Regions from separate parts of the Pantoea sp. SGAir0183 genome, predicted to be linked through region 1. Evidence: predicted binding sites of a transcription regulator. Region 1 holds the regulator's gene; each other region holds the start of a gene.

Region 1 (7,728 bases):
ATCGCGAGGACGACCTGAAGATTGGCGTGAAGTCCACAGCCATTCTGTTTGGCCAGTACGACAAATTGATTATCGGCCTGCTGCAACTGGCGACGCTGGGGCTGATGGCGCTGGTAGGGACACGGCTGCATCTGAATGGGGCGTTTTACTGGACGCTGTTACTGGCGGGCGGTTTATTTGTTTATCAGCAAAAACTGATCGCAAAGCGCGCGCGTCAGGCCTGTTTCCAGGCGTTTCTGAATAACAATTATGTAGGGCTGGTGCTGTTTCTCGGCGTGTTAATGAATACTCCGCCGTTCTCAAACCTGTTGTAGGGCAGGCACCGAACGTAGCGCCAGTGCGATGCACAGTGTGAGGTTCAGTAAGCAATAAAAAAGGCGACCAGTCAGGTCGCCTTTTTTTGTCATGCCAGCACGTTAGCTGTGTGCAACGGCGCTCTCGATGGTCATACGGACATCGCTGGTGACCAGTTCTGCCAGAATGTGCCAGGTCGCCAGCGTCTGCGCCACATCCGCATCGCCACTGTCGCTGATATAGCCTTCATCGCGCAGGGTCAGTACCAGTGTAGAGAACACCGCTTTATCGAAAAACTCAGGCGCATTGATGCCATGCAGTACGCTCAGGCGCTGGGCCAGCGTGCGGCTCTCTTTTTCCAGCGTGCCGCGGTTGATGGTGGGTTTGGCGCTGAGAATCGAGAAGGTGATGGCGTAACGTTGCAGCGTTTCACGTACACCGGCAGCCAGCAGCTGCAGCGTACGGTAACGTGCCGTATTGAACGACAGCAGACCTGCCTCAACGGTAATCAGTCCCTGGCGCGCCAGCTCCTGGCATAAGTCAGCCAGCAACTGCGGCAGCTGGTCGTTGCCCCAGCGCAGGAACAGCTCGCTCTTCAGCATGGGGTAAATCAGGCTGACCTGGCGCAGCAGTTCGGCTTCGCTCAGGTTACGGTGCTGCTGGATGATGGCCGCAATCAGAGAGGGCATCACCAACATATGGTGGATGTTATTCCGGTAATAGGTCATCAGTACCGCCTGCTCGCGCGGCAGAATAATGATGTCGCCAATGCTGTCCTTCTCACTCTCAAACTTGTTCATACTCAGCGCGTGATCCAGCAACGCTTCCGCAGACATGTCAGGCAAAGTGGCATCCGGCGAGTAGGGCACATTACGTAATAACTGGGTATAGCACTCCAGCTGCTCAATCAGCTGTTCACGGGTCAGCGAACGCTGGCGGGAAGCGAGCAGTGCCGTTACGCACAGGTTCATGGCGTTCGCGGCACCGGCTTCATTAATATGTACCATGATGGTGGCGGCGATATCATTGGCCGTTGGCGTTAACCAGCCCGGACGTTGCGCTTCAATGGGATCGATAGACTCACGCCATTCCGGTACGCGCTTGTTCAGATAGTTGATCAGCGGCAACGGCTCACCAAAGTTCACATAACCCTGGCCCAGGTTGCGCAGCTTACGCAGGCCGCGCACCATCTGCATAAAGCCTTCTTTCTCTTTTGCCGCACCGCGTAGCTCTTTAGCGTAAGTACCCACTTCCATTACATGTTCATAACCGATGTAAATGGGCACTAACGTGATAGGTCGCGTGCCGCCGCGCAGCATGGCCTGCAGCGTCATAGAGAGGGTGCCGGTTTTCGGATCCAGCAGTCGGCCGGTACGTGAGCGTCCACCTTCCACGAAATACTCGACGGAATAGCCGCGGGTAAAGAGCTCGCCAAGGTATTCACGGAACACGGTTGAATAGAGCTTGTTGCCTTTAAAGGTACGACGAATAAAGAAGGCACCCAGACGACGGAAAATCGGCCCGGCAGGCCAGAAGTTCAGGTTAATCCCTGCGGCAATATGCGGCGGAACCAGGCCCTGGTGATACAGCACATAAGACAGTAGCAGGTAGTCCATATGGCTGCGGTGGCAAGGCACATAAACAATTTCATGCCCGTCCTGCGCCAGCTGACGTACCCGCTCACCGCCGTTAACGTTGATCCCCTGATAGAGTCGGCTCCAGAGCCAGCCCATCACGCGGTCGGTGATACGAATCGCTTCGTAGGAAAAGTTGGCCGCAATTTCTTCCATCATTTCAATGGCGTTTTGCTGCGCTTTCTCATGGGAGATTTTCTTGCTACGCGCCTCGTCTTCCACAGCTTTTTCAATCGCCTTCGACTGCAACAGGCGATTGAATAAATCCTGGCGAGCCGGCAGGCGCGGTCCCACCGCAGCCAGGCGCTGACGGGCAAAATGGATGCGCGCTACGCGAGCCAGCTTCTGCGCAATCGACTTGTCGGTACCGTGTTCGGTCGCCATACGACGCAGGGAGACCGTGGGCGAAAAACGCACAAAACTGTCGCGGCCATGCCAGAGAACGGCAAAGAATTTTTGAATGCCGTTAAGGAGCCGCAAATGAGGCGGATGATCGTCGCCCTGGACTTCCCGACCTGGCGCACGGCCAAACATGACTGAAACCGGTAACATCTGAACATCAAGTTCAGGGTTGCTGCGGTGCAGATCAAGATACTCGTGGAAGATTTTGACCGATTCAAGGCTGGGCACGAAATAGGGGAACACACGCGGACCGTCATTAATAAAGACATGACGCGGCAACAGGGCGCCGTCTATCTCCAGCGGAATAAGCGGATCAGGCAGATCGTGCCGGATGCACTGCGCGCGTAAAGTCAGGAGATCGGCCTTTGAATCATAAGGCAGGACATACATAATAGGCCGGGTAGGATCCAGCCCATGTTCGGAGACGGGATCAGCCGGAATGGCCTTACTCTTTACCAGAAATGAAAGGGGTAAGTTCAGCAATTTATAAAAAATTTTACGCCAACCTGACATAGACAACATGAAGCCTCTTGTTAGCAAAGCGGCGCAAGCATATCAGAACGCGCAGCAAAAATCTGTGACAGCGACAATTGTGCGCTGCCCGGTATTGACGTCAATCCTTTGAAAAGAGTTCCTTTATCATGACAAATAATGTCACCGGCATTACCCGGATTGTGAAAGCGGCTGGCTACTCATGGCAAGGTCTTCGCGCCGCCTGGCAGCATGAAGCTGCCTTCCGCCAGGAAGCCGTAATTTCACTGGCGGCAATTATCCTGGCCTGCTGGCTGGATGTCGATACTATTTCGCGCATCCTGATGATTGGCGCGGTCATGCTGGTGATGATTGTTGAAGTTCTGAACAGCGCCATCGAAGCGGTGGTGGACCGCACAGGGCAGGAACGTCATCCTCTTGCCGGCCGAGCCAAAGATATGGGATCGGCCGCTGTTTTGCTGGCAATAGTACTGGCCCTGTTCGTTTGGGGAACGCTACTTTGGTCGCATTTGCGATAAGCATTCCATCTCCCGTCAAATTACTGATTTTGGCCTGACTTTTGGTTTCCATTTCACCAATACCTGTATATACTCACAGCGACTGTATAAACAACCAGGGGGCGGGATGAAAGCATTAACCAGCAGGCAGCAACAGGTCTACGACTTGATTCGCGACCACATTAATCAAACGGGCATGCCGCCTACGCGTGCAGAAATTGCTGCGCAACTGGGCTTCCGCTCACCTAACGCGGCAGAAGAGCATCTGAAAGCGCTGTCGCGTAAAGGCGTGATTGAAATCGTCTCTGGTGCGTCCCGCGGTATCCGTTTGTTAATGGAAGAAGAACCTTCAGACGGTCTGCCACTCATTGGGCGCGTTGCGGCGGGTGAGCCGTTGCTGGCCCAGGAACATATCGAAACCCACTACAAAGTGGATCCAGACATGTTCAAGCCCTCTGCCGATTTCCTGCTGCGCGTTAGCGGCATGTCAATGAAAGACATTGGCATCATGGATGGCGATCTGCTGGCCGTGCATAAAACGCAGGAAGTGCGTAATGGTCAGGTGGTGGTAGCGCGCATTGATGACGAAGTCACCGTGAAGCGCTGGAAAAAGCAGGGATCAGTGGTGCATCTGTTACCTGAAAATACGGATTTTGAGCCTATCATTGTCGATACACGTGCGCAGTCGCTGACGGTTGAAGGTCTGGCGGTTGGCATCGTACGTAACGGTGAGTGGTTGTAACTCTTCTTAAGGTTGGCTCTTTACGTCAACCTTGACGTTACCCAGTCTGCCCCTGTTTTGCCGCTGTGGGTTCATCTGCAACACCAGCGGCGCATTGCACGGACGTTACATGCGCTTCCTGACAGCTACCGATAAAAAACTGTGGCGGCTGGCGCTGCCCATGATCCTGTCAAATATCACCGTTCCTCTGCTCGGCTTAGTCGATACAGCCGTTATTGGCCATCTCGACAGCCCGGTTTATCTGGGCGGCGTTGCGGTCGGGACGACCGTTACCAGTTTCATCTTCATGCTGCTGCTTTTTCTGCGGATGAGTACGACAGGCCTGACGGCTCAGGCGTTTGGCGCGGGCGATAAAACGGCGCTGGCGCGCGCATTGGCACAGCCCCTGATCATTGCCTTACTGGCCGGCAGCCTGTTTATTGCCCTGCGTCATCCTGTTACGGCATTAGCAATCCGCTTTATCGGCGGAGAGGCCGCCGTGCTTGAGCAGGCTGCGCTGTTTATCCATATTCGCTGGCTCAGTGCGCCCGCCATGCTGGCTAACCTGGTGATTCTGGGCTGGCTGCTGGGCGTACAGTATGCCAGAGCGCCGGTCATCCTGCTGGTGGTGGGCAACGTTATCAATATTCTGCTGGACCTCTGGCTGGTGCTGGGGCTGCACTGGGGCGTAGCCGGGGCTGCAGCCGCGACGGCTATCGCGGAATATGCGACGTTGCTGGTCGGGGCACTTATGGTCTGGCGCGTGCTGGCGCTGCGCGGCATCACGCTGCACAGTCTGGTCCATAGCTGGCGTGGCGATATCCACCGCCTGCTTCGCCTGAATCGCGATATCCTGCTGCGTACCTTACTGTTACAGCTTTGCTTTGCCTCTCTGACCGTGCTGGGAACGCGTATCGGACCTGATGTGGTGGCGGTAAATGCCATCCTGCTGATGTTCATGACGTTTACCGCCTATGCGCTGGATGGCTTTGCTTACGCCGTCGAAGCCTTTGCTGGTGAGGCACACGGCGCAAAGGACGGCAGCAGGTTGCAACTGGTATGGATTGCTGCCTGCCGTCAGGCACTGTCAGTCGCGCTGTTTTTCTCCCTGGTCTATGCTGTTTGTGGCTATCAGATCGTGGCTCTCCTGACATCGATTCCCGCACTTCAACAGGCGGCTGACCGTTTTCTGCCGTGGCAGGTTGTCATGCCGCTGGTTGGCGTCTGGTGCTATCTGCTGGATGGCATGTTTATTGGTGCGACCCGCGGAAGAGAAATGCGCAACAGTATGGCGATTGCCGCACTGGGCTATTTCCTGACGCTGTTAACCGTGCCTTTTGTCGGTAATCACGGTCTATGGCTGGCGATAGCCGTTTTTCTGGCGCTTCGCGGCCTGTCACTTTGGCTGGTCTGGCGCAGGCACTGGCGCAATGGCACCTGGTTTAGCGCCTGAGCAACTTGCCTGAAATATGACGCAGGATACATAAAATTTTCATTTTTTCCGGCAAAACTGAAATTAGCTACTACAATTATCTTTGAATGGCGCTATTAAGCAGCGCTTTATATCGTAATTTTGCCTGATGGCAAAATAAAACGAAATCGAAGGATGACGTGGAGGTCTGCAATGAATAAAGACGAAGCGAGTGGTAACTGGAAACAGTTCAAAGGAAAAATGAAAGAGAAATGGGGCAAGCTGACCGATGATGACATGCAAGTCATTGAAGGTAAACGCGATCAGCTGGTCGGCAAAATTCAGGAACGTTACGGCTACGCGAAAGATCAGGCGGAGAAAGAAGTAACGGACTGGGAAGGTCACAACAAGGATTACCGCTGGTAATCACGTTATTCAGGGATGCTCCTACCCGGGCCGGTACGCTCATGCCGGCCAGACCGCACAAGGATGTGCAATTAACTTCGTTTACTGCGTTTCTTCCCGTCAGCCTGATGGTCATGATCACAATGTTCATGCTGTTCACAGGCTTCAACTTCCGCACAGTTTTCACATAACCCGTGCGCCTCTATCACGCTATGCCGTAGGACGAAGCTTGCCTCCTGCGCCAGCGATGCGATGATTTTTTCTGCGCCCTGCGCCTGCTTTTCCGTGACCACTGCACAGCGATCGCAGACCAGCATCACCGATGTATGGGCGGGTGCGTCGAAATGGTGACACATCACATAGCTGTTATTGGACTCGACGCGGTGGATAAAACCCTGCTCAAGAAGAAAATCCAGCGCACGGTAGACGGTAGGAGGCTTGGCCTGGGGCTCACTGACACGCAACTGATCAAGCAGGTCATAAGCACTGATCGATCCTGGCTGTCCGGCCATCAACCGCAGGACCTCTGCGCGCTGGGTCGTCAGGCGTACACCGCGCTGTAAACACAGTTTCTCAGCCTGGGTCATGATTTGCTCTGGCGTCATGGTTGACATGGAATTTCTCCGTTTGACAGGTGATGTTATCTTATCACATTAATGATACGTACGATGCACCTTGCCTGTCTGCACCTCCTCCCTTTGTCCGTGCTTATCTGTTCCTTACGACTTTGCGCCCGTCTGCGAGGCCAATATATGTCAGAATGTTTGTAAATATTTTTTCCTTTTGCTTTACATCTCACTGAGTTAAGAACTAATGTTTAAAAGTTCTTAATAAAGTGCTGGTCCCGGCCTCCTTCTGTTAACGCTTTTTGGACGGTAACCAGACATAACGGATCGAAAAATAATCAATCAATGGAATTGCGCCACTATTTACTCTGAATTCACAGCAATAAAGCGTTAGCCATCCTCCACAATGGGGCTAACAAACTATTCGGTCGTTAATGTTTTAACGGCAATTTTTCAGGTGATGATAAGCAAATGGCAAAATTAACCGTCCCACGTTCCGTTCTGGTTTTCCCTGCAGTGTTTAATGCTCTGGTTTTTTCATCATCCGCGCTGGCCGCGGGAACCTGGTACGATGCCCGTAACGATGCAATGGGGGGAACGGGCGTGGCGTCCTCTACCTACGGGTCTGCCGTTTTAGCTAACCCGGCGTTAATGACCAAAGCGAAGCCCGATGACAACGTCAGCATCATTTTTCCCAGTGCGGGCGCGCAAATTACTGATAAAGACAAAATGGTCGATAAGATCGATAACATTACTGACACGGTAAATCGCTATCAGGATCTGTTTGATAATGCCTCGACGTTAGAGCTGCTGCGCCGTATTCCTGAGATACAGGCTGCGTCAGGGGATCTGGCCAATACGCTCAGAGATTTACGCGGTAACAAAGCCAACGCGACAGCAGGTGTCGCGATTGCAGTCACCGTTCCGAATGAAACGCTGCCTTTTGCCTTTGTCACCAAAGCCTATGGTACGGCGCATGTCCGCGCGAATGTAAAAGAAGGCGATATCGTTATTTTACAAGGCGTGGCTGACGGAACGTTTGCCGGTATTCCTGGCGGTGTATTTGGTCTGCCTAATGTACAAAACTTGCTGGGCTCCAGCGCGAACGGGCTGGCTGCGCTAAATACCGATTATGGTATCGCCGTTGCCCATGAGTTCACGATTGCCGGCCATCCGGTGTCGATTGGTGTGACGCCTAAGCTGCAAAAGACCTGGCTGTATAACTACTCCGCCAGCGTTTATAACTACGATAAAAACGATTTACGGGATGGCCGCTACCGCAGCACCGAAAGCGGGTTCAACGTTG
Region 2 (7,728 bases), 1.2 Mb from region 1:
AGCGCATCGGCAGTATATTCGCCACTGTCACCGGTCAGACGGAAGGGACGGTTCTGCAGATCGACCGTATGAATATGATCGAAAATAATTTCCGTGTTAAATTTCTCGGCATGCTCATGCATACGTTCCATCAGCGAGGGACCTGTCAGATCATGCGGGTCGCCCGGCCAGTTTTCCACTTCCGTCGTGGTGGTCAGCTGACCGCCTTTTTCCAGCCCGGTAATCAGTACTGGATTCAAATTGGCGCGTGCAGCATAGACGGCCGCGGTATAACCTGCCGGACCAGAGCCCAAAATGAGCAACTTACTGTGTTTAGCCGTACTCATGCGTTCCTCAGTTTTATTCACCTGACATAACCTGCGATTGTAGGGAATATGCCGTAGCAAAGACAACACTTGCGCACTTTTGTTAGCGATTGCTGCAAACGGCGTAGACGATGAATGGCTTTTTCGCCTGCCTCCTGTGCCAAAAGGGGGCAAAAATTCAGTTTACAGACCACCATCGCACGAAAATACTCATTTAAAAACAGTGACCCAGCGAAGTGTCTGGCATCTTGTCCTGAATTTAGACATTTTACTTTGACAATCGCCTGCGCATTTGCGAAAACAGTGTGAGAAGCGAATAACTTAGTCTGAACAAAACGGGTGTTGCCGCCGCGTTTTGGGCAGAGTACCGAACGAATTTTATCGTCTGATATTGGTCATGACGCATGCGGTGGACAGACAGCATGCGTCATACAAATAGGTACGAATGCGCTCAGACGCCGTTATTTCACTTCAAAAATGCCCCGAACAATGACCGTTTTCAGGGGATGGCAGGTAAAGGGAAGGAATGAAGAGAGACAATAATAATGGTAGATAATAAGAAACGCCCCGGTAAGGATCTCGACAGGATCGACAGAAACATTCTCAATGAATTGCAGAAAGACGGTCGCATCTCAAACGTGGAACTTTCCAAACGTGTAGGATTATCTCCTACACCTTGTCTTGAGCGTGTACGCCGTCTTGAACGTCAGGGGTTCATCCTTGGCTATACTGCGCAACTCAACCCTCACTACCTGGATGCTTCATTACTGGTATTTGTTGAGATTACTCTGAATCGTGGCGCACCTGATGTGTTTGAGCAATTTAACGCCGCTGTGCAAAAACTTGAGGAAACTCAAGAGTGTCACCTGGTTTCTGGTGATTTCGACTACCTGCTTAAAACGCGCGTGCCTGATATGTCCGCTTACCGCAAGCTGCTGGGTGAAACCTTGCTGCGCCTGCCAGGCGTAAACGACACGCGTACTTATGTGGTGATGGAAGAGGTCAAACAGAGCAATCGTCTGGTGATCAAAACGCGCTGATGCGTGGCAGGTGCAAAGCCTGGGAAATTTCGGTACACTCCTGTGAATACATACAGGACCAGCGTCGGGTGAGCCCGACGCTGTTGTTTCTTACTTTACAGGCACCTGGAGAGATCTCTTGAGCCAGGAATACACAGAAGATAAAGACGTTTCGTTACAGTCGCTGAGCAGCGGACGCCGTCTGCTGGAAGCGTTACTTATTTTGGTGGCATTGTTCGCCATCTACCTGATGGTTTCCCTGGTCAGCTTTAATCCTTCCGATCCGAGCTGGTCGCAAACGGCCTGGCATGAACCTATCCATAACATGGGTGGCACAGTCGGCGCATGGCTGGCTGATACGCTGCTTTTCATCTTTGGTGTGATGGCCTATGCCATTCCGCCGGTCATACTGGGGCTGTGCTGGATAGCGTTTCGCCAGCGGGATAACCAGGATTATGTGGACTACTTTGCCATTGGTTTACGCTTAATCGGTGTCCTGGCCCTGGTCGTCACCACCTGTGGGATGGCCGCGCTCAACGCGGACGACATCTGGTATTTTGCTTCCGGAGGCGTCATTGGCAGCCTCGTCAGTAATGCCATTTCACCCTGGTTCAGTCCGGCAGGTGGCACACTGACTTTGCTCTGCATCTGGGCCGCAGGGATCACGCTGTATACGGGCTGGTCATGGTTAACCATTGCGGAAAGAATCGGTGGCGTGGTCATGGGCGTGCTGACATTCGCCAGCAACCGCTCACGTCATGATGAACCCTGGCATGAAGAGGACGAAGCAGACGATTATCACGAGAGCGCACCCGTCCTTCATGCTCAGACGGACGACGACGATGACGTATTGCTAACCGCGCCGCGTAAGGCGCAGCCCGATCTGGATGCGCATGATCCACTGTTAGCCAGGGCCGCCACCGCCACCCGCGCCGCTGTTGCGGCCACAGCCGAAGTATCTGCGACCACGACACCGACGGCAAGCGCTCAGGCTACTGCCACAGCACCTGCGCAGCCTGCTGCCGCAACAATGGCGGCAACGCCTGTCAGTGCGCCATCAGCTTCACCTGAGCCTGAACAGGTTGCAGCGACGCCTGAACCTGTTTCGCCTGTTGCGGCATCGCCTCATCCTGCCCCGGTGACGCACACTGCACCGCGCGAGCCGGTGTCACAGGAGAAGCCTCTCACTGAACCGCCGCGCTACCGCTTTGAGTTACCCGACGATGCACCGGCTGCTGCCCCGCACTTTACCGCTTATGAGGATGACGAACCCAAAATGGGTAACTGGCGTGAAGCCACGTCAGCAGCCTCGCTGAACAGCGCTGCCGTCGCCGGTGCTGCGGCAACCGCAGCATCGTCAGCATCCTCACCGCTGTTTGAGCCTGTCCCTGAAACGGTGTCGAATCCACAGGTGAAACAGGGGATTGGTCCGGCGCTGCCGCGGCCTAATCCGGTTAAACTGCCTACCCGACGTGAGCTGGCCTCGTACGGCATTAAACTGCCTTCACAGCGTATGGCGGAAGAAAAAGCCAAACGTGCTGAACTGCCGTCATCACAACCTACGAAAGAAGATGCGTCACTCACTGACTGGTCAGCAGAGGAGCAGGATGCGCTGCAACAGGCAGAGTTGCGTCAGGCGTTCCAGTCAGAGCAGCAGCAACGCTATGGCGAAAGCTGGCAGCAGGACGACGCGCACGAGGACGATGAGCTGGCATTGCAGCAGGCCTCGCTGGCGCGTCAGTTCGCACAGCAACAGCAACAGCGCTATGAAACGGTGCCTGAAGACAATGCACCCGTTTTCAATCTGGATACGTCAGCGGCCTTCGATTTCTCCCCAATGAAGGACCTGGTCGACGATGGCCCTGTCGAGCCGCTGTTCACCATTGCAGCATCGCCGGACGTCAGCGAGGTCGCGCCACAACATGAGCCCTGGCAGCACGTTCAGGCTGCACCAGAACAGCCTGCGGCTCAGCGTGTAGAATCGGCCCAGACCTTTGCGGCCGATCATTTTGCCGCGCCTGCGCAGCAGCCGGAGCCGGTCACGGAGGCGAAGCCATCCGTGCATGACAGCCTGATTCACCCCTTCCTGATGCGTCACGAGCAGCCACTCGAAAAACCTTCTACACCCTTACCGTCACTCGATCTCCTGACCGCGCCGCCGGAAGAGGAAGAACCGGTTGATATGTTCGCCCTTGAGCAGACAGCAAGACTGGTTGAGGCGCGTCTGGGTGACTACCGCGTCAAGGCCGAGGTGGTGGGCATTTCGCCAGGACCTGTGATTACCCGTTTTGAACTGGATCTCGCGCCGGGCGTAAAAGCGGCGCGTATCTCTAACCTGTCACGCGATTTGGCCCGCTCCCTGTCGACTACGGCAGTGCGTGTGGTTGAAGTGATCCCTGGCAAACCCTATGTTGGTCTGGAATTACCCAACCGTCATCGCCAGACCGTTTACCTGCGTGAAGTGCTGGATTGTCCAAAATTCCGTGACAATCCCTCGCCGCTGTCTGTGGTGCTGGGTAAAGATATTGCCGGCCAGCCGGTCGTCGCCGATCTGGCTAAAATGCCACACTTACTGGTAGCGGGTACAACCGGTTCCGGTAAGTCCGTCGGCGTGAATGCGATGATCCTCAGCATGCTGTATAAAGCCACGCCGGAAGACGTGCGCTTTATTATGATTGACCCCAAGATGCTCGAGCTTTCCGTTTACGAAGGCATTCCGCATCTGCTGACCGAAGTCGTGACCGATATGAAAGATGCGGCGAACGCGCTGCGCTGGAGTGTCGGTGAGATGGAGCGTCGCTATAAGCTGATGTCGGCGCTAGGTGTACGTAATCTGGCTGGCTACAACGAAAAAGTGGCGCAGGCGGATGCAATGGGGCGGCCGATTCCCGATCCGTTCTGGAAGCCAGGCGACAGCATGGATATGACGCCGCCAGTGCTGGAAAAACTGCCTTACGTCGTGGTGATGGTGGATGAGTTCGCCGATTTGATGATGGCTGTCGGTAAGAAAGTGGAAGAACTGATTGCACGTCTTGCACAGAAAGCGCGTGCGGCGGGAATCCACCTTGTTCTGGCAACCCAGCGTCCGTCAGTTGACGTCATTACCGGCCTCATCAAAGCCAACATTCCTACCCGTATCGCGTTTACTGTCTCAAGTAAAATTGACTCGCGAACCATCCTTGATCAGGGCGGTGCAGAATCGTTACTGGGGATGGGCGATATGCTTTACATGCCGCCCAACTCATCAATGCCGGTGCGTGTTCACGGTGCCTTTGTGCGCGATCAGGAAGTACATGCTGTCGTGCAGGACTGGAAAGCGCGCGGGCGTCCGCAATATATTGAAAGCATTACAGCGGGCGAAGAAAGTGAAGGCGGGGGCGGCATTGACAGCGATGAAGAACTCGATCCGTTGTTCGATCAGGCTGTTGCCTTTGTGGTGGATAAGCGACGCGCCTCGATTTCGGGCGTACAGCGTCAGTTCCGTATCGGTTATAACCGTGCTGCGCGCATCATTGAACAGATGGAAGCACAGGGCATCGTCTCGTCACCGGGCCACAACGGTAACCGTGAAGTGCTCTCTCCACCACCCCATGATATGTAAAGCCTGAACGATAAGCTTTGAAACACAAAACAATGAGCCAGTTTCCACTGGCTCATTGTTTTTTAGCGGTTAACCCCCATAGTTGATTAGTGTTTCGGTTTTTTCTCCTGTATTAAACGCAGGACAGCGACCAGGCTTAGTCACGTGATCAACGGGAAACGATTTAATAAGGATTTAAGCAGATGAAATTACGCGTAATCGCCTTAGGCCTGCTGGCCGCTTTGGGGTCAGCCAACGTTCTCGCCGATGCGTCGAGCGACCTGCAACAGCGCCTTAATAAAGTTAACAGCTTCCACGCCAGCTTTACTCAAAAGGTGACCGATGGCAGCGGTGCCAACGTGCAGGAGGGTGAAGGCGAGCTCTGGGTTAAGCGCCCCAGCCTGTTCAACTGGCATATGACCGCACCCGACGAGAGCATCATTATTTCTGACGGGAAATCGTTATGGTTCTATAACCCGTTTGTTGAACAAGCTACGGTCAGCCTGTTAAAGAATGCGACAAGCAATACACCGTTTATGTTGATTGCCCGTAACCAGGCCAGTGACTGGCAGCAATACAACGTAAAACAGCAGGGTGACAAATTTGAACTAACGCCGAAGAAAAGCGATGGCAACCTCAAGCAGTTCACGATTGACGTGACGCCAGATGGCACCATTAATCAGTTTAGCGCCATCGAGCAGGATGGGCAGCGCAGTAACTACCAGCTAAAGAGCCAGAAAAACGGCCCGATTAGCCCGGATAAATTCACATTCACCCCGCCAAAAGGCGTCACGGTGGATGACCAACGTCAGTGAGGTGGTAGTGGGTAACCTGTCCCTGGATTTTTCCAGTGAAGATTTTAAACCGCTGGCCGCGCGTATGCGGCCAGCAACCCTGAAGCAATACATTGGACAGCAGCACCTGCTGGCTGCGGGTAAACCGTTGCCGCGCGCGATCGAAGCGGGGCACCTGCACTCCATGATTCTCTGGGGACCGCCAGGGACAGGAAAAACAACGCTGGCCGAGATTATCGCTCACTATGGCAATGCGGACGTTGAGCGTATTTCTGCGGTCACCTCTGGTGTCAAAGAGATTCGTGAAGCCATTGAACGCGCAAGGCTGAGCAAGCAGGCGGGCCGCCGCACTATCCTGTTTGTAGATGAAGTCCATCGCTTCAACAAAAGTCAGCAGGATGCGTTTCTTCCCCATATTGAAGACGGCACTATCACGTTTATCGGTGCCACGACAGAAAATCCCAGCTTTGAGCTTAACTCCGCACTGCTGTCACGTGCTCGTGTCTATTTACTTAAATCCCTGACCACAGAAGATATTGAGCAGGTGCTTGACCAGGCGATGCAGGATGCCAGTCGGGGTTATGGCAACAGCGATATCCTGTTACCTGACAATACGCGGCGTATGATTGCGGAACTGGTCAACGGCGATGCACGTCGTGCTCTGAATACGCTGGAAATGATGGCCGATATGGCCGAAACCAACGGCACAGGCAAACGTGAGCTGACGCCCCAGTTGCTGACCGAAGTGGCGGGGGAACGGTCTGCCCGGTTCGATAATAAAGGCGATCGCTTTTATGACCTGATTTCTGCCTTGCATAAATCCGTCCGGGGATCGGCGCCGGATGCCGCCCTGTACTGGTACGCCCGTATTATTACCGCCGGTGGCGATCCGCTGTATGTCGCGCGTCGGCTACTGGCCATTGCGTCTGAAGACGTCGGCAATGCCGATCCACGAGGCATGCAGGTGGCTATTGCGGCCTGGGACTGTTTCACCCGGGTTGGTCCGGCAGAAGGGGAGCGCGCGATTGCGCAGGCCATTGTCTATCTCGCCTGTGCGCCAAAAAGTAACGCCGTCTATAACGCGTTTAAGGCGGCGATGCGTGATGCACGCGACCATCCAGATTTCGATGTTCCCGATCATTTGCGCAATGCCCCCACGAAGCTAATGAAAGAGATGGGGCTGGGCGAAAGCTATCGCTATGCGCATGACGAAGCCAATGCCTATGCTGCGGGTGAAATCTATTTCCCACCCGAAATGGCGCAAACGCGTTACTATCATCCCACTCAACGCGGTCTTGAAGGCAAAATTGGCGAAAAGCTGGCCTGGCTGGCTGAACTCGATCAAAATAGCCCGACAAAACGCTACCGCTGAAACAGACGTTGCGGTAATGTGGTCAATGTTTTCAACGCATTCCAGCGGGAGTGCGTCCCCTTCTTTTAACTCATAAATACACAGGATAAGCATGCTCGATCCCAATCTGCTGCGTAATGAGCCAGACGCAGTCGCAGAAAAACTGGCACGCCGAGGATTTAAACTGGATGTGGAAATGCTGCGTTCGCTCGAAGAGCGTCGCAAAGTCTTGCAGGTTGAAACGGAAAACCTGCAGGCCGAGCGCAACTCCCGCTCCAAATCCATCGGTCAGGCCAAAGCACGTGGGGAAGACATCGAGCCACTGCGTCAGGAAGTGAACAGCCTGGGCGAACGCCTGGATGCGGCTAAAGCAGAACTGGACGAGCTGCAAAATCAGATCCGCGATTTCAGCCTGGCGCTGCCGAATCTTCCTGCGGATGAAGTGCCGCTGGGGAAAGACGACACGGAAAACCTGGAAATCAGTCGCTGGGGTGAACCCCGCCAGTTTGATTTTGAGGTGAAAGATCACGTTGAGCTGGGTGAAGCGGCTAAAGGGCTGGACTTTGCTGCGGCAGTGAAACTCACCGGCTCACGCTTCGTGGTTATGCAAGGCCAGATTGCTCGCCTGCACCGTGCGCTCAGCCAGTTCATGATTGACCTGCACACGGAACAACATGGT
Region 3 (7,728 bases), on a different contig from region 1:
ACAAATCCTTCTTTTAACACGGTTAGTCAGCGCAATATAGATTGCTATGATGGATAACATTGTGGGTACGCGCGCCTGTCTGCCTTAAGGTTTAATCACACATTTCGTGCTGTAAAGCAGAGCTATAAGCGGAGCGTTGACAACTGACGGCAAGAATAAAAACGGGTAGCTAATATCATCCTGATGGCCTCTCTCCGTCACTGTACTTAAAGCCAGTCGGGAGGTTATCGTCGCTATAAGAATTTATCCGATCTACAACATTTATATGGCCGCGGACGTGATGCCATTTGCTCATGAAAACACAACGTATTGCTGCCATTAGATTCTTGCACTTTTCGCTAAGGCAGATATTGTCATCTTTTCCGCTATGGGATGCTTTTCATTCCACGTCTGAAAAGTGAGTCGCTCTGTCTGACAGAATAACGTGCAGGGGGTTTCTGGAACCATTCAAAACCGCTTTTCACAAAAACATGCGTAGTGCGGCGTCTTTATCATTTTCCTCAGGATGAATTTTGAAATGCCGGAAGGGTGAACAGTCGGTGTGAAGGGCGGCACTGGTCTGCACATGCCGTACATTAGCAATAAAAGATATAAACGTTCATCGCTGCCGTTTGCAAAACCGCTTTGCCACCGATAAATACACAGGTCCTTGTCAGGGCGTCACGTCCCACTTTCTTCCCGATTCTTTTATACAGTCTCGCCAGAGCACTCTCTGCCAGTGAAAGACAGGTTCAGCCCCTGACGAGTGATGCGGCTTTGACGAACGGAACAGAGAGCGCAGGATAAACGGCTTATGCTATGCGTAATATTTTCGATTCATCTGTCAGGCACTGGATGGAAAATAAAACGTTAGTGACTTGATACTGTCAGTACTATGATGACGCCTGCATCAGTCTGGCTGGCGAACAGAGCCCCTGAAAGAACTTCGCGGCCGGTTTCTCTGTGGCTTACGGTATTTCCGCGCTTTGGAAAGGTGCAAAAACGCAGACGATGCGCAAAAGATTGTGTGTCTTTAAATAGCCAATGCAGCGGGTGCTTATTAAACGGAGCGGTGTTTTACATCATGCCTTATTCGGACTTATTCACGTCCTGCGTTGTTCTGTTTTATCCGCTCTACTCTGTAACCCCGCGTTTTGCGCAAATGTTCACGCCAGAAAGGCGCGAATTTGCGCTACACTCACCAGCGATAACCTCTTGTTCTGTCTCAATGATAAATTTGACTGAGGCAGCGTAATCAACGTGGAAGAAGCATGAAAATCAGATTCCTTTCGGCCAATGAGCAAAAACTGGCGGAGGTCCGCGGAATACTGGAACCTGTGGGCGTGGACGTCGTACCCATCGCGCGTCGCATTGAAGAAATTCAAACGGAAAATGAACTGGATTTAGTGCGAGATAAACTGACGAAGGCCTTCTCTATTATCGGACGTCCGCTTTTTGTTGAGCACACCGGGCTGTATCTGGATGGCCTGAATGGTTTGCCTGCGGGGCTGACGCGTATTTTCTGGAATCGCCTCGGTGCCGATCGCTTTGCATCGCTGGTACAGGGCCTCGACAGTCAGGGTGTAACCGCCAAAACCGTACTGGGTTATTGCGACGGACGCAAAATGTACCAGTTTTTCGGCGAATTGCGCGGCACTATTGCACCTGAACCTGCCGGTCCCCATGGATTCCAGTGGGACTGTATCTTTATTCCCGAAGGATACGATCAAACCTTCGCTGAGATGGGCGAGAAGAAAAACGAAATTTCCAACCGTCGCATTGCGCTGGATCGTTTTGCTGCCTTTTTAAAAACTGCACGAGGCGTGGCATGAAACCTGAGCTCAAACGCGCATACGATTCCGGCAAGCTCATTCTGTTTGCCGGAGCCGGTCTTTCCCGTAATCTCGGCCTGCCTGAATGGCATGAGCTTATCGCTCATCTGGCTAATGAACTGGGGTACGATCCGAAAATTTTTAATACTTACGGTACGCACCTCTCTCTGGCTGAGTACTACAAGCAGAAAAAAGGTTCGTTAGGACCGTTACGAAGCTGGATGGATCGCGAATGGCACCGGCCTGATATTGATGTCCGCAGCTCTGAAATTCATACCATGATCACTCAGGGCAACTTTTCACGCATCTATACCACGAATTACGATCGGTGGCTGGAAGCCGCGCATGAGGCCCATGGCGTGCCTTATTCAAAAGTGGCGAATGCAGCCGATCTGGTTTCACTCACCGAAGATAAACGTCATATCATCAAACTTCATGGCGACTTTGATGACGATACTTCTATCGTACTGGATGAAAGCAGCTACTTTGAACGCCTCTATTTTGATTCGCCGTTAGATATCAAGCTGACCCATGATGTCATGGGCAATTCGGTTTTGTTTGTTGGCTACAGCATCAGTGATTTTAATATTCGTCTGCTCTTCTATCGGCTGACAAAAATGTGGGGGCGCACAGGCCTGGCAACCGCCCGACCCAAATCTTACCTTTTTACCAATCGCAATAACCCGGTGGCAAAAGAAGTATTGGGGCAATGGGGAATCGAAATGATCGTGTCGGAAGAGGACGATCCCCGTAAAGCGCTGGCTGAGTTTATGGAAGAATTACTGGCCTGATGCACACCGAATGGCGTAAGCAGGGCAGGTTTAACCGTTGTGTCTTTTCTTCACTGGAAAACGTCGCCGACTGTGTTATACTGTATAAATAAACAGTATGTGAGGGCAATAAAATGGCTGTCGAAACCAAATTTGTAGTAGTCAGAAAGGGTGAAGAGAAGATGACATTTGCCAATAAGAAAGAGGCCGATGCCTACGACAAAATGCTGGATATGGCAGAGGCGTTCACCGACTGGTTACTGGCACACCAGGCCGATATGGACGAATCGCAGGCTGAAACCTTAGGGTTGTTGCTGGCAGAGCAAAAAGACGCGGTACAGCATATTCTTCGCACCAGCAAATTACCTGGCACGGCGCAAAATGTGTCAGAAACAGCTGACGCGACTGTGCAAAGTGAGAAAAAAGTCCGCGCCGTTAAAGCGGCCTGATGGTTCATTCCTGGCAGTTCATTACCTGTGAACTGCCTGCCTGTTATCCCGCACAACGCTCTCCCCATAACGCTTCGCGCGCACTGACTGGTTTACGCCGTGCTTGCCTGCATTACGATCAGCCAGTCAAATGTGTGATGGCAAAAGCGTAGTGATGGAGATATCTGGCAAGCCAGCCAAAACAAAGCGCAGAGCTGTGAAGCCAGCCAGTATGATTCCACATGAATAAGTCCGGTTTTAATCCCGCCAAAAAAGAGGGCACAAACTGACATATTTTTTCCGCCCGTTTATTGTTTCAGGTCAAAATCATCGCGATAAGTTACCAAAATTTCACTTTCCCGCCCGGTGTTCAGACGACATCATGACGATCGCCACGCGTTGTGGGATGAGAAATGACTAAAAAAGTGACGCTGTTATCGCTGATATTGCGAGCCTGATGTTTTGCGCCGGGGGGAATTTCAATTCCCTGTTGCGTCTGTAGATGATGCACCACACCTTCCACCTCAAGGCTGAGCTGGCCTTCCAGCACAAAAAAGAACTGCCGCGATCGCACATGATAATGCCGTATTTCATGTGTTGCAGGCGGCATCTGCTCATAAATAATGCTCAGATCGTGTCTTTTAAGCAGATGCCAACCCTCACACTGCTCACCCCAGAAATAATGTTCTGCGTTCTCTTTCGAAATCATGCGCTTTCCCCCTGATGATGAACGTTGTGATTAAGGTCTGACTTGAGTCATGAGAATTAAAGTTCGTTTATTGAGCGCCGATAGATCCTTAAGGAACATAAAAGCGTCTGTCTGGCAGGGAAGTCAATTAAGCCGATCGATTTCAGGGGAATCCGCATGACTTCTCAACCCGCAAAAAAAACACTGACCACCCGCACCCAGATGCTGCTTGCCGGTGGCCTGACTATTACGCTTGGTTTTACCGTCACTATTGGCGTCCTGAGCTGGCAATCGGCAAAAGAGCAAAAAAACTTAGCGGAAAATTATCTTCAACAGATTGCACAAAGTCGCGGCCTGCAGATTCAGCAAGAGCTGAATTACGCGCGCGATATGGCACACAGCCTTGGCCAAAGCCTGATTGCCTTACCAAAAGCGGGCGTTAATGACCGGAAAATTGCCGACAAAATTATGGAGTATTCCCTCAGGGCCAACCCTGACTATCTCTCTATGTCCGTGATTTTTGAACCTGACGCGTTTGACGGTCGCGATGCGGAGTTTGTTGGTCAGAAAGGACAGCCACCTCAGGGCCGCTATGCCTGGTTTGTTGACCGCGATCAGTCCGGCAACTATGCCATGCATCCGCTGCTCTCCTATTTGACGCCTGGCCAGGGGGATTATTATCTTGTCCCTCAACAGTCGCGTAAAGATACCCTGATAGAGCCCTACAGCTACCCGTACAACGGCGTGCCAACCTTACTGACCTCGGTTGCCTCACCCATTATCGATCAAGGCAAGCTCATGGCGGTGGTCACATCGGATATTTCGCTTGCGTCATTACAGCAAAAAGTGAACCAGATAAAACCCTGGCAGGATACGGGTTATGCGCTGTTGCTTTCGAACAGTGGCAAAGTGGTATCTTCACCTGTTAAAAATGACGCCGGTAAGGAATGGAAAGGCGACAAAGACAATTTTACCCGTCAGATCGTCGAACATGATGATCCGGTGTTGGGTGAAAGAGCCATGTACACCTGGTATCCGGTGGTGATAGGCAACAGCGATAAGCCCTGGTATGTGGGAATTGTCGCCCCTGTCAGCCAGGTCATGGCCGCCGCAAACCGCCAGCTCTATTGGGCTATCGGTTTAATGCTTGTGAGCATCCTGCTGGTAGGTGCCGTACTGGGGTTATTATTTAATCGCAAAGTAATGCGCCCGCTTGGTGGCGAACCTGCAGAAGCAGCCCGCATCGCGCTGGCCGTTGCGGAAGGCAAACTCAGCAATGATATTAAGGTCGCGCACGGTGACAACGCCAGCCTGTTTTACGCCCTGCACACCATGCAGAGCCAGTTGCAATCCATTGTGGGCCAGATTAAAGATGCCAGCGCGTCTGTCAGAGAGGGGGCCAGTGAGATAGCCAGCGGCAACCTGGATTTAGCCTCGCGCACCGAACAACAAGCGGCAGCACTGGAAGAGACAGCAGCCAGCATGGAACAAATCAGCGCCACGGTTCGCCTGAACGCGGATAACGCCCAGCAGGCTACGCACCTGACCGGAAATGCGACCACTATTGCCAGCCGGGGTGAAAACCTGGTGGGCCAGGTGGTACAGACCATGTCGCAAATCGATGACAGCTCAAAGAAAATTGGCGATATCACCACCATGATCAACAGCATTGCCTTCCAGACCAATATCCTGGCGCTCAACGCAGCCGTCGAGGCGGCCAGGGCGGGCGAGCAGGGGCGCGGATTTGCGGTAGTGGCCTCTGAGGTCAGAAACCTGGCGCAACGCAGTGCCGGTGCGGTCAAAGACATTGCCGCGCTTATTGAGGAGTCCAGTGCCCGGGTACAAAGCGGCGTCACGCTGGTCAATGAGGCAGGCAAAACGATGCATGAAATGACCCAGGCTGTCTCCTCTGTACAAAGTATCATCAACGAAATCGTTGCCGCGTCAGATGAACAGGCGCGAGGAATTAGTCAGGTGACGATTGCGGTAAATGAAATGGACGGAACAACGCAGCAAAACGCGGCTTTGGTGCAACAAATGTCGGCGGCAGCCAGTTCGCTTGAAGATCAGGCGCAACAGCTGGCCCAGACGGTGCAGCAATTCCGTTAAGCGAAAGCCGCTGAATAAAAACAACCCGCGCACATCGCGGGTTGTTTTTTACTGGCTTAGCCCGGATAGATACCGCGATCTTTACGGGCCATCAGAATACGCTCACAGGCAACGATATAGGCAGCGGTGCGCAGAGAGCAGTCTTTCTCTTTGGCTTTTTCCCAAACGTGGATCATGGCTTCAGTCATGATTTTATCAGACCGTTTATTAATCTCGTCTTCACTCCAGAAGAAACTGGCCATATCCTGCACCCATTCGAAGTAACTGACCGTCACACCGCCGGCGTTACAGATAACGTCTGGGACCACAATCACGCCACGGTTTGCCAGCACATCGTCAGCATCGGGATAGGTAGGACCGTTGGCACCTTCAAGTACCAGTTTACAGCTCAGGGTCTCAGCGCGTTCACGGGTAATCTGACCTTCAAGGGCTGCCGGAATGAGAATATCCATTTCCGTGTGCCAGAAGGCCTCTTTATCAATGCTTTGTGCGCCTTTGAAGCCAGCAATCTGTTTATTTTCGGCCTGCCATTGCGTCAGTGCATCCATATCAATACCGTCGGCATTGAACAGGGTAGCGGTATGATCCTGAATCACCACGACGCGTGCGCCAGCCTGGCTGAACAGACGTGCCGCTTCACTGCCAACGTTACCGAAACCCTGAACGGCGACGCGCGCACCTTCAATCTCAATACCGGCACGGCGCGCCACTTCGCGACCTGTAACAAAAACGCCGCGACCGGTGGCTTTTTCGCGACCCAGCGATCCACCCAGGTGAATAGGTTTACCTGTCACGACGCCCGTCACGGTGGTGCCCAGATTCATGGAGTAGGTATCCATCATCCAGGCCATAACTTTACCGTTGGTACCGACATCGGGTGCCGGAATGTCTTTTTGTGGACCGATGATGATACCAATTTCGCTGGTATAGCGGCGGGTTAAACGCTCAAGCTCACCTTCAGACAATTTGAAGGGATCTACACGAATCCCGCCTTTAGCACCACCATAAGGCAGGTTCACAGCGGCACATTTGATGGTCATCCAGGCGGAGAGTGCCATGACTTCATTCAGGTCAACATCCGGATGATAGCGGATTCCGCCTTTGCCGGGGCCGCGTGACAGATTATGTTGAACACGGTAACCCTCAAAATGACGAATCGTACCGTCATCCATTTGCAAAGGAATATCAACGATTAAGGCACGTTTAGGATGACGTAACGTATCGATCCAGCGAGAGAGATCGCCCAAATAAGGGGCAACGCGATCGATTTGTTGAAGGTAGGTAGACCAGGCGGATGTACTACTGTCAGACGCGTAAGATAACTTATCCATACAAAACCTTTCTTATCGACGTTATTTATTGTGTTGAGCCGTGGAAACAACACGCTTTCAGCGCATGTATAATTTATCACTGCCAGAAAAAATATGATGTCGGCCCGGCACGCATTATCGCTATGCTATTTCGATTAACGCTGAATAAGAGTGAATAATAGTGCAGATAAACCGGGTAAAATCCCTGCGCTGGTTGCATAAGAAATGCATAAAAGGTGCATAAACTAAAAAATCAGCCATTTATCAGTTCTTTGAGAAGGTTCAAAAAGTTAATTAAATGTTAGAAATGGCATTGACTTTTTTGCACCAATGTGGTGCATTAATTCAGCTAATGTGAAAGAAAATTTCATTTATGTGAAAACACAAAGGCAACATGAAATAGCCCCGGTGACGCATCAGGGGAATATATTCGCAGCGCTTATTTCCCCTTTTCATACTGCATCTTTTATTTTTCCCGCTTCGTTTCTGCCACCGAAAGGAGTGAACGGTGAGTGTTTAACGCGCAGGAATGAGTGCTAATAAATGGTTCACGGCCTTGGACGCATTATTACGCCGCCAGGCAAAAGCGACATCCGTAAAGAGCGTATTCTC

Evidence for each region. The regulator LexA, encoded in region 1, represses DNA repair genes until DNA is damaged. The targets are predictions, from matches to a motif close to TNCTGTATGTACATACAGNA.
Region 2: the regulator LexA is predicted to act here: its motif matches at 1,384-1,403, upstream of C1N59_RS13630 (DNA translocase FtsK 4TM domain-containing protein).
Region 3: the regulator LexA is predicted to act here: its motif matches at 2,681-2,700, upstream of C1N59_RS21510 (YebG family protein).

What each region holds. Positions count from the first base shown of each region.
Region 1 is NZ_CP028053.1:4,155,671-4,163,398, reverse strand. Features, by position in the region: gene ubiA (4-hydroxybenzoate octaprenyltransferase) at 1-314, shown strand, start outside; gene plsB (glycerol-3-phosphate 1-O-acyltransferase PlsB) at 417-2,843, opposite strand; gene C1N59_RS19390 (diacylglycerol kinase) at 2,972-3,340, shown strand; gene lexA (transcriptional repressor LexA) at 3,447-4,061, shown strand; gene dinF (MATE family efflux transporter DinF) at 4,171-5,493, shown strand; gene C1N59_RS19375 (CsbD family protein) at 5,665-5,877, shown strand; gene zur (zinc uptake transcriptional repressor Zur) at 5,949-6,470, opposite strand; gene C1N59_RS19365 (conjugal transfer protein TraF) at 6,894-7,728, shown strand, end outside.
Region 2 is NZ_CP028053.1:2,930,427-2,938,154, reverse strand. Features, by position in the region: gene trxB (thioredoxin-disulfide reductase) at 1-326, opposite strand, end outside; gene lrp (leucine-responsive transcriptional regulator Lrp) at 851-1,345, shown strand; gene C1N59_RS13630 (DNA translocase FtsK 4TM domain-containing protein) at 1,464-4,925, shown strand; gene lolA (outer membrane lipoprotein chaperone LolA) at 5,108-5,719, shown strand; gene C1N59_RS13620 (replication-associated recombination protein A) at 5,727-7,070, shown strand; gene serS (serine--tRNA ligase) at 7,162-7,728, shown strand, end outside.
Region 3 is NZ_CP028057.1:202,320-210,047, forward strand. Features, by position in the region: gene C1N59_RS21500 (non-canonical purine NTP pyrophosphatase) at 1,251-1,811, shown strand; gene C1N59_RS21505 (SIR2 family protein) at 1,808-2,602, shown strand; gene C1N59_RS21510 (YebG family protein) at 2,716-3,030, shown strand; gene C1N59_RS21515 (cupin domain-containing protein) at 3,380-3,718, opposite strand; gene C1N59_RS21520 (methyl-accepting chemotaxis protein) at 3,875-5,806, shown strand; gene C1N59_RS21525 (Glu/Leu/Phe/Val family dehydrogenase) at 5,863-7,137, opposite strand; gene C1N59_RS21530 (LysR family transcriptional regulator) at 7,633-7,728, opposite strand, start outside.